2 linked regions of the Rhodopseudomonas palustris genome follow. The protein of the gene in region 2 interacts with the protein of the main gene of each other region in a pairwise test. Links are inferred from orthologs where the notes say so. Each region holds a gene or a part of one and is shown on either strand. Other genes may lie near its edges.

The links. The genes of interacting proteins can lie anywhere in the genome.
Region 1: the proteins of ribD (region 2) and accC interact in binary tests that used the Escherichia coli proteins (3 or more experiments, as listed by UniProt). The link is inferred for Rhodopseudomonas palustris from one-to-one orthologs.

What each region holds. Positions count from the first base shown.
Region 1 is NZ_CP041387.1:1,715,159-1,719,902, reverse strand. Bases 708-3,610 are described here. They hold accC (acetyl-CoA carboxylase biotin carboxylase subunit), read left to right. Parts: upstream 708-1,434; coding sequence 1,435-2,787; downstream 2,788-3,610. Other genes in these bases: FLL57_RS07790 (sensor histidine kinase), read left to right, coding at 2,972-3,610; accB (acetyl-CoA carboxylase biotin carboxyl carrier protein), read left to right, coding at 825-1,325; aroQ (type II 3-dehydroquinate dehydratase), read left to right, coding at 708-782. Also shown: more of aroQ, read left to right, coding at 327-707; more of FLL57_RS07790, read left to right, coding at 3,611-4,504; FLL57_RS07785 (response regulator), read left to right, coding at 4,501-4,744. UniProt on the Escherichia coli protein: This protein is a component of the acetyl coenzyme A carboxylase complex; first, biotin carboxylase catalyzes the carboxylation of the carrier protein and then the transcarboxylase transfers the carboxyl group to form malonyl-CoA.
Region 2 is NZ_CP041387.1:1,976,452-1,981,289, reverse strand. Bases 1,010-3,947 are described here. They hold ribD (bifunctional diaminohydroxyphosphoribosylaminopyrimidine deaminase/5-amino-6-(5-phosphoribosylamino)uracil reductase RibD), read right to left. Parts: upstream 3,095-3,947; coding sequence 1,925-3,094; downstream 1,010-1,924. Other genes in these bases: glyA (serine hydroxymethyltransferase), read right to left, coding at 3,719-3,947; nrdR (transcriptional regulator NrdR), read right to left, coding at 3,091-3,573; FLL57_RS09020 (riboflavin synthase), read right to left, coding at 1,306-1,914; ribH (6,7-dimethyl-8-ribityllumazine synthase), read right to left, coding at 1,010-1,090. In the rest of the region: transcription antitermination factor NusB, read right to left, coding at 72-593; more of ribH, read right to left, coding at 599-1,009; more of glyA, read right to left, coding at 3,948-4,838. UniProt on the Escherichia coli protein: Converts 2,5-diamino-6-(ribosylamino)-4(3h)-pyrimidinone 5'-phosphate into 5-amino-6-(ribosylamino)-2,4(1h,3h)-pyrimidinedione 5'-phosphate.

The sequences.
Region 1 (4,744 bases), 260 kb from region 2 along the record:
AACACCGATGCACGGAACTTTCGACCACGCGGGACTGCAGAATCGGACAAGCAAGTGCCCCGATACAGCTTCCGGCCAAACGCGCAACGACGCACCGCAGATCGAACAGAGCCCGCCGATTGCAAACGATTCCTGCTGGTTGGGCATCCCCCCTCGCCCAAAGCATCAGGCATTTCATCCGCGCCGAGAGGTGTTCAGGCTTCCCCTCAGCCCCGAGGTTACCTATAACGCCCGCAATCAGGTGAGTTTCGCCGGATTCCGACAGTCGCTGCGGAGGCTTGCCCCGCTCGGCTGGATCAGATTCGCAAATATTGCCGGAATTTTCGATGGCTCAGACGATTTACGTGCTGAACGGCCCGAACTTGAATCTGCTCGGGACCCGTGAGCCGGAAATCTACGGTCGCGCCACGCTGGCCGATGTCGAGAGACTGTGCACCGAGACGGCGGCCGGCTTCGGCCTGCTCGCGGTGTGCCGGCAATCCAATCGCGAAGGCGAGTTGATCGACTGGATTCATCAGGCGCGCAACGACAAGGCGGCAGGCATCGTGATCAACGCCGGGGGTTACACCCACACCTCGATCGCACTGCACGACGCTCTGATCGGCGTGCAGATCCCGACGGTGGAAGTCCATGTTTCCAACGTATTTGCGCGTGAGGACTTCCGTCACCACTCCTTCATTGCGAAGGCCGCGTTCGCCAGCCTGTGCGGCTTCGGCATCGACGGTTACCGGCTGGCCATCGCCGGCCTCGCCGCCAAACTCGGCACCAGCGCCACGGCCTGACCCCGCCCGCCCGTTCACTCAAGACATCTGGATCGACATATCATGGCCCGCCAGCCTGCAGAGAAACCCGCCGCCGAGCCGACTACCGCACCGGCGACCGACGACAGCAGCCTGATCCGCGAACTCGCGGTGCTGCTGGACGAGACCAATCTGACCGAAATCGAGATCGAACGGGCGGGTCTGCGTGTGCGCGTCGCTCGCAACGTCAGCATCGCTGCGGCGGTCCCGGCTGCTTATGCGTCGGCACCGACCACCATGGCGGTGGCGGCGGCCTCGATCGAAACGGCGACGATCGATCTTGCCAAGCATCCAGGCGTGGTGACCTCGCCGATGGTCGGCACGGTGTATTTCGCTCCGGAGCCTGGCGCCAAACCGTTCATCGACATCGGCAGCCGGGTCTCGGTCGGCGAGACCCTGTTCATCGTCGAGGCGATGAAGACCATGAACCAGATCCCCTCGCCGAAGGCCGGCGTCGTAACCCAGATCCTCGTCGAAGACGGCCAGCCGGTCGAATTCGGCGAACCGCTGGTCGTAATTGAATAGCGAGTAGCGGTTGGCGAGTGGCGAATGAGCGCGGAGGCCGCGCCTCACCTGTTCGCCATTCGCCACTCGCCCATTCGCCTCCTGTTGGCCTCTCAACCTGGCGGCCCCAATGTTTGACAAGATCCTGATAGCTAATCGCGGCGAGATCGCCCTGCGCGTGCTGCGCGCCTGCAAGGAGCTGGGCATCGCCACGGTCGCGATCCACTCCACCGCCGACGCCGACGCCATGCACGTCCGCCTCGCCGACGAAAGCGTATGCATCGGCCCACCGCCGTCCAAGGACAGCTATCTCAACGTCCCGGCACTGCTCGCCGCTTGCGAGATCACCGGTGCCGATGCGGTGCATCCCGGCTACGGCTTCCTGTCCGAAAACGCCCGCTTCGCCGAAATCCTCGCCGATCACAATCTGCACTTCATCGGCCCCAAGGCCGAACACATCCGGCTGATGGGCGACAAGATCGAGGCCAAGAAGACCGCCAAACGTCTCGGTATCCCAGTCGTGCCCGGCTCCGACGGCGCGGTCGGCCCGGATGATGACGCGATGGCGATCGCCCAGGCGATCGGCTTCCCGGTGCTGGTCAAGGCGGCGGCGGGCGGCGGCGGCCGCGGCATGAAGGTCGCCCACACCGCCGACGATCTGGCGCTGGCGATCTCAACTGCCGGTAACGAAGCCAAAGCAGCGTTCGGCGACGCCTCGGTCTATCTGGAAAAGTACCTGCAGAAGCCACGTCACATCGAGATCCAGATCCTTGGCGACGGGCGCGGCGGCGCAATCCATCTCGGAGAGCGCGACTGCTCTCTGCAGCGCCGGCATCAGAAGGTGTGGGAGGAAAGCCCCTCACCGGTAATCAGCGCCGAGGCGCGCGCCCGGATCGGCGGGATCTGCGCCAAGGCGATGCAGGACATGCAGTACCTCGGCGTCGGCACGATCGAGTTTCTTTACGAGGATGGCGAGTTCTACTTCATCGAAATGAACACCCGCATTCAGGTCGAGCATCCGGTGACCGAAATGATCACCGGTATCGATCTTGTGCTGGAGCAGATCCGCATCGCCGCCGGCGGCGATCTGCCTGTGACCCAGGATGAGATCACCCTCAACGGCCATGCCATCGAGTGCCGGGTCAACGCCGAGAACCCGGTGACCTTCCGCCCGTCTCCGGGCAAGATCGCGCGCTACCATCCGCCGGGGGGCCTCGGCATCCGGATCGATTCAGCGGTATTCCAAGGCTATACGATCCCCCCCTACTACGACTCTCTGGTCGGTAAGCTGATCGTCCACGGCAAGACGCGGGGCGAATGCCTGATGCGGCTCCGCCGGGCGTTGGACGAGATGGTGGTGGACGGGGTTGAAACCACACTGCCTCTGTTCCGCGCGCTGGTGCGAGAGCCCTCGATCATCGACGGCGATTACCATATCCATTGGCTCGAGCAGTATCTGGCCTCGGGAGTCCCGCAGGGTTGACGCGGCAGCCTCGTCCATCGGCATAGCTTCGCGCGATCCGCCGGCTCGCTTCTGAGCATGGAGGATAAAACTCAGTTCCTCGGGAACCGAACGCCTTCGCCCGCGTTATAAAGCGTTTAGAGCTCTGCTTTGTGACACGCCTGGGGGATGGCTTGGTTGGTTTCTTAGGTGCTGGAGACGCGCGGTGACGCCTGAATCCGCGCGGAAGCGCTCTTTTGCCCAGATCGCCCTTTTGTCGCTGTCGTTCGCCGTGCTGGTCGCTATCAGCATCGCGTCGGTGTACTGGCTGCAGAAGGCGCGCGAGGACAACGCCTGGGTCGCCCACACCCTCGAAGTCCAGAACCAGATCGCGCTGGCGCAACTGCAGCTCCGCCGCGCAGAAAGCGCCGAACGCGGCTATGTGCTGACCCGCCAGGACGACCTGATTGCTCAATTCGAGGAAGCCGCGTCCGATGTCGTGCCGCGACTGAAGCGGCTTCGCGACTTCGTCGCCGACAATACCGCGCAGGTCCCGTTCATCGACGAGGCGATCGCCTCCGCCACCGCCCGAATCGAACGGTTTCGTCAGGTCATCGCCCTTGCGCAGCAGGACCGGATCAATGACGCCTTGCAGTTGCTGCGCGACATTGATGGCCGCCGTGCCATGGACATCCTGACTTCCGCGCTGACCGCGATGCGCCAGGAGGAAAACCGGCTGTTCTCGGAGCGCACCACTGCCGCCGACCGCAGCCAGGCACTCGCCACCATCATCACCACGACCGGCTCCGGGTTGGTGCTGGTGCTCGCCGGGATGTCGATCTTCCTGGTCCGCCGCTCCGCGCGAGCGCGCGACGAGGCCGAAACGCAGCTTCGTGAGAACAATCTCAACCTCGAATCCACCGTCCAGGAGCGGACCACCGACCTGCGCGAGGCCAATGAGGAGATCCAGCGCTTCGCCTACATCGTCAGCCACGATCTGCGCTCGCCGCTGGTCAACATCATGGGCTTCACCAGCGAGCTGGAAGAGCTGCGCAGCGACATCTTCCGCCGCATCGCCACGCTGAGCCGGGAAGTCGCCGGCAAGCAGAGCGCCGCCAATGCCGACAGCGACGGCGAGCCGGAACTGGAGCCGGCCGACCGTCAGCTCTCCGAGGATTTCACCGAAGCGCTCGGCTTCATCAAATCCTCGATCGGCAAGATGGACCGCCTGATCAGCGCCATCCTGAATCTCACCCGCGAAGGGCGCCGCCAGTTCCAGCCGGTGCGGATCGACACCCGAGAGTTGATCGAAAACATCGCCTCCACCGTGGCGCATCAGGCCGCCGAGGCCGACGCTCAGATCCGGATCGAACCATTGCCGGAGATCGTCAGCGACCGTCTGGCGCTTGAACAGATTTTCTCCAATCTCATCGATAACGCCCTGAAATATCTGAAAGATGGCGTGCCGGGCGACATCGTGATCCGAGGCCGGCAGAAGCTGGGCTTCGTGATCTTCGAGATCGCGGACAATGGCCGGGGGATTGATCCGAAGGACCACCAGAGAATCTTTGATCTTTTTCGCCGCGCCGGTACACAGGATCGGCCCGGCCAAGGGATCGGGCTCGCCCATGTGCGAGCCCTGGTGCGGCGGCTGGGCGGCACCATGTCGGTTTCTTCCGCACTCGGCGAAGGCTCGACCTTCACCATCACCCTGCCGGCCCGATGGACGGCAAACAAGAGTCAGGAACAGCGCGCATGAGTAACCCTGTCACCATCATCATGATCGAGGACGACGAGGGGCATGCCCGTCTGATCGAGCGGAATATCCGCCGCTCCGGCGTCAACAACGAGATCATCCCGTTCACCTCGGGGACGGCCGCGCTGAATTATCTGTTCGGCAGCGACGGCACCGGCATCGAACACAAGCATCGCGCCCTGCTGGTGCTGCTCGACCTCAACCTGCCCGATGCCAGCGGCATCGACATCCTGCGGCGGATCA
Region 2 (4,838 bases):
CGCGATGCGATCCGACCTCTCCCCGCACGCGGGGCGAGGTTAGTCCGCCCTCTTATTGCGGCGTCCCGCACTCAGCGCGTAAACTCGTCTTCGCGGAACTGGCGGGCGATCTGGTCGAGCACGGCATTGACCATGCCGGTCTCGTCCTTCTCGACGAAGGCGTGGGCGACGTCGACATATTCGGACACAACCACGCGCGCCGGGATGTCCTTGCGGTGTTCGAGCTCATAGGCCCCTGCCCGCATCACCGCGCGCAGGATCGCGTCGATCCGCGCCAGCGGCCAGCCGCGGGCGAGCAGATCGTCGATCAGCGGATCGATCTGCTTTTGCTCGCGCACCACCCCCGAGACGATGTCGCGGAAGAACGCGGCTTCGGCCGGCAGATACTGCTCGCCCTCGACCTCGTTGCCGATCCAGAAGCTCTCGAACTCGGCGAAGGTCTCGTTGATGCCGGCGCCGCCGATGTCCATCTGGTAAAGTGCCTGCACCGCGGCGAGCCGCGCCGCGCCGCGGCGGTTGGCCTTACGCTCGCCCTTCGGCGTCATCTTTTTAAGATCGGGCTTCTTGAACGCGGGTTTGTTGATCTCGGCCATCGGCATCAAGCCTTCGCCAACCGGCGTTTGATCCGCAGCATCGCCAGCGCGGCGCGCGCGGCGTCGCCGCCCTTGTTGAGGTCGCCCGGCTTCGCCCGCGCCCAGGCCTGCTCGTCGGTGTTGACGGTGATGATGCCGTTGCCGAGCGGAAACTTTCGCGCGACGCTGAGGTCCATCAGCGCACGGGCCGACTCCATCGACACGATCTCGAAATGGATGGTCTCGCCGCGCACCACGCAACCGAGCGCGATCGCCGCGTCGTAGGGCTTGCCGGCGGCCTCGGCGGCATCGATCGCGATCGCGACCGCAGCGGGGATTTCCAGCGCGCCGGGCACGGTGAGCACGTCGTGGGTGGCGCCGGCAGCGTTCAGCTCGGCGACTGCGCCTTCCAGCAGCGCGTCCTGGATGTCGTCATAGAACCGCGCCTCGACGATCAGGACGCGCGCGCCCGAAACGTCGGTCTGGTCTTTCAGGGGTGCGCGCCGCGCGTCTGCCATGTGTCGCTTCTTCTTCGGTCGGTTGTCTGCATCTCGGCCAGTACGGGCCTCATCCTGAGGAGCGGCCCATTGGCCGCGTCTCGAAGGATGAGCGCCGCGAAGCTCATGGTTCGAGACGGCGCTTCGCGCCTCCTCACCATGAGGGCCTGCGGGTTGTAGGCGGAGGCCGGCGCAAAGCCAAGCCCGCGTATGACGTCCTCGTCCGTGTCTGCCGCCTATTTCATCTCGCTGAGCCGCGCCGCATAGCGCGCCATCAGGTCGACCTCGATATTGACCTCGCTGTCGACCTGCCACCCGCCCAAGATGGTCGCCGACAGCGTGTGCGGGATGATCAGCACCGTGAATTTGGTGTCCTCGACCGTGTTCACCGTCAGCGAGGTGCCGTCGAGCGTCACCGAGCCCTTCGGCGCAATGAACCGCGCCAGTTCGCGGCTAGCCTCCAGGGTGAAGCGCGCCATGTCGGGCAGCTCCTCGCGCGCCACCACCTTGGCGATGCCGTCGACATGGCCGGTGACGATGTGGCCGCCGAGCTCGTCGCCGATTCTGAGCGCGCGCTCCAGGTTGAGCCGGGTGCCGGCGGACCAGGCTTTCGCCGTGGTCTTGGCCAGCGTCTCGGCGCCGGCGTCGACTTCGTACCAGGTCCTGCCGCCTTCGGTGCCTGAGCCGACCACTGTCATGCAGATGCCGTTGCTGGCGATCGAGGCGCCGTCGACGATGGTCGACTGGTCATAGGCGCAGCGAATCCGCAGCCGGTGCAACTGCCCCTGCGCGACCGGCCTGACGGTCTCGATCTCGCCGATGTCGGTGACGATGCCGGTAAACATGGAAGACCTTCTAGTTGGGATCATAAATGGTGAGTGTGTCGGAGCCGACGCGCTCGCTGCTGCGAACGCGCCAATGCGGTGAATCGGTGATCGCGGCGAGCGGCAGCCCCGCCAGCGCGTCGACCCCGTCGGGCCCGATCATCGTCTCGCTGCGCCACAGCCGGATTTCGTCGGCGCGCCGCTGCGTGACGAACGCCGCGGCGACGCGGGCGCCGCCTTCGACCAGCAGCCGGGTGACGCCCTTGTCCGACAGCGCGTGCAGCACCGCCGGCAGATCAAGCCCCGGCGCCGAGGCGCAATCGGCCACATGGACCACCTCGGCGCCGGCCGCGCCGAGCCGAGCGGCGGTCGCGGCTTCCGCGATCTCCGAGGCCATCAGCCACAGCGGCGTGGTCCGCGCTGAATGCACCAGCTTGCTGGCCGACGGAATCCGCAAGGATCGGTCGAGCACGACACGGATCGGCGACTGCGCCGCCATCCCGGGCAGCCGGCAGGTCAGCTCCGAATCGTCGGCCAGCACCGTGCCGATGCCGACCAGCACCGCATCCGACCGGGCGCGCAGGAGATGCGTCCGGGCGTTCGCCGCCTCGCCGGTGATCGCGACCTGCTTGTGGCCGGCAGCGGCGATCTTGCCGTCGGCCGAAACCGCCAGCTTCAGCGTCACATGCGGACGGCGGGCGCTGATCCGGCAAAGGTGGCCGGCATGGTCGTGGGTCGCCTCATCGGCGCAGACGCCGATCTCGACCGTGATTCCGGCGGCGCGCAGCTTCGCGTGGCCCTGGCCCGCGACCAGCGGATTGGGGTCTTCGATCGCCGACACCACCCGAGCAATGCCGGCGGCAACGATCGCATCGGCGCAGGGCGGCGAGCGGCCGTGATGCGAGCAGGGTTCCAGCGTGACATAAAGCGTCGCACCGCGCGCCGCCTCGCCGGCGCGGCGCAGAGCCTCAACCTCGGCATGGGGGCGGCCGCCGTCCTGGGTCCAGCCGCGGCCGAAAATGACGCCGTCCTTGACCAGCACCGCGCCGACGGCCGGATTGGTCGCGGTGCGCCCCTGCCCGCGCCGACCCAGCGCCAGCGCCAATTGCATGAAACGCTGGTCGGCGGAACCTGCGGCTTTGGCCGCCTTCTCGGCGGCGAGCTTGTGGCCGATCTGCTCCTCCAGGATGCGGAAGATCATTTGCGGACCAGCGCCGCCCTCGCCTCGTCTTCGTGGGAGAGTTCACCGAGCACGGCCTCGAAATCCTTGGCCTCGCGGAAATTGCGGTACACCGAGGCGAACCGGACATAGGCGACGTCGTCGAGCTTGCGCAGATGCTCCATCACGCTTTCGCCGATGATCTCCGACGAGATCTCGGCCTCGCCGCCGCTCTCCAGCTCGCGCACGATCGCCGATACCATCTGCTCCACCCGCTCCGGATCCACCGGCCGCTTGCGCAAACTGATCTGCACCGAGCGCACCAGCTTGTCGCGGTCGAACGGCACCCGGCGGCCGTTGCGCTTGATCACGATCAGCTCGCGAAGCTGCACCCGCTCGAAGGTGGTGAATCGGAAGTTGCAGGCGATGCACACCCGCCGCCGTCGGATCACCGAGGAATCCTCGGTCGGGCGGCTATCCTTCACCTGGGTATCGAGGCTGTTGCAGTTCGGGCAGCGCATCGCGACGCGTCCTCAGTGACCTCGAGGGGATGGGTCCCTCACCTTTCGTCATGGCCGGGCTCGTCCCGGCCATCCACGTCTTCGTACCGGTGCCACGCCGTCAAGACGTGGATGGCCGGCACAAGGCCGGCCATCACGGGGCTGTTTACTGATAAATCGGAAACCGATCCGTCAATTCCTTCACCCGCTGCTTCACCGAGGCTTCCACCAGCGGCGCGGCGCCATCGGACGACTGCGCAATCGCGTTCAGCACCTCGGCGATCAAGTGACCAACCTGCTGGAACTCGGCGACGCCGAATCCGCGAGTGGTCGCCGCCGGGGTGCCGAGGCGCAGACCGGAGGTCACGAACGGCTTCTCGGGGTCGAACGGGATGCCGTTCTTGTTGCAGGTGATGGCGGCGCGGACCAGCGCCTTCTCCGAGACGTTGCCCTTCAGCCCCTTCGGCCGCAGGTCGACCAGCATCAGATGGTTATCGGTGCCGCCGGAGACCAGATCGAAGCCGGCCCCACGCAGCGTTTCCGCAAGCGCCTTGGCGTTTTCGACCACGTTCTTCGCGTAGACCTTGAAGTCGGGCTGCAGCGCTTCCTTGAACGCCACCGCCTTGGCGGCGATCACGTGCATCAGCGGGCCGCCCTGCAGGCCGGGGAAGATCGCCGAGTTGAACTTCTTGGCCAGCGCCTCGTCATTGGTGAGGATCAGGCCGCCGCGCGGGCCGCGCAGCGACTTGTGGGTGGTGGTGGTGACGACATGGGCGTGCGGCACCGGCGAGGCATGGACGCCGCCTGCCACGAGGCCGGCGAAGTGCGCCATGTCGACCATGAAGTACGCCCCGACACTGTCGGCGATCTCGCGGAAGCGCTTGAAGTCCCAGGCGCGCGGATAGGCCGAGCCGCCGGCGATGATCAGCTTCGGCTTGGCTTCCTCGGCGAGCTTGGCGACCGCATCCATGTCGATCATCTGGTCTTCACGGCGCACCGTGTAGTGCACCGGCTTGAACCACTTGCCGCTCATGTTGACCGGGGCGCCGTGGGTGAGATGGCCGCCAGCGGCGAGATCGAGGCCCATGAAGGTATCGCCGGGCTGCAGCAGCGCCAGGAACACCGCCTGGTTCATCTGGCTGCCGGAGTTCGGCTGGACGTTGGCGAAATTGGCGCCGAACAGCTTCTTGGCGCGATCGATCGCGAGGTTTTCGGCGACGTCGACGAATTCGCAGCCGCCGTAGTAGCGGTTGCCCGGATAGCCTTCGGCGTATTTGTTGGTCATC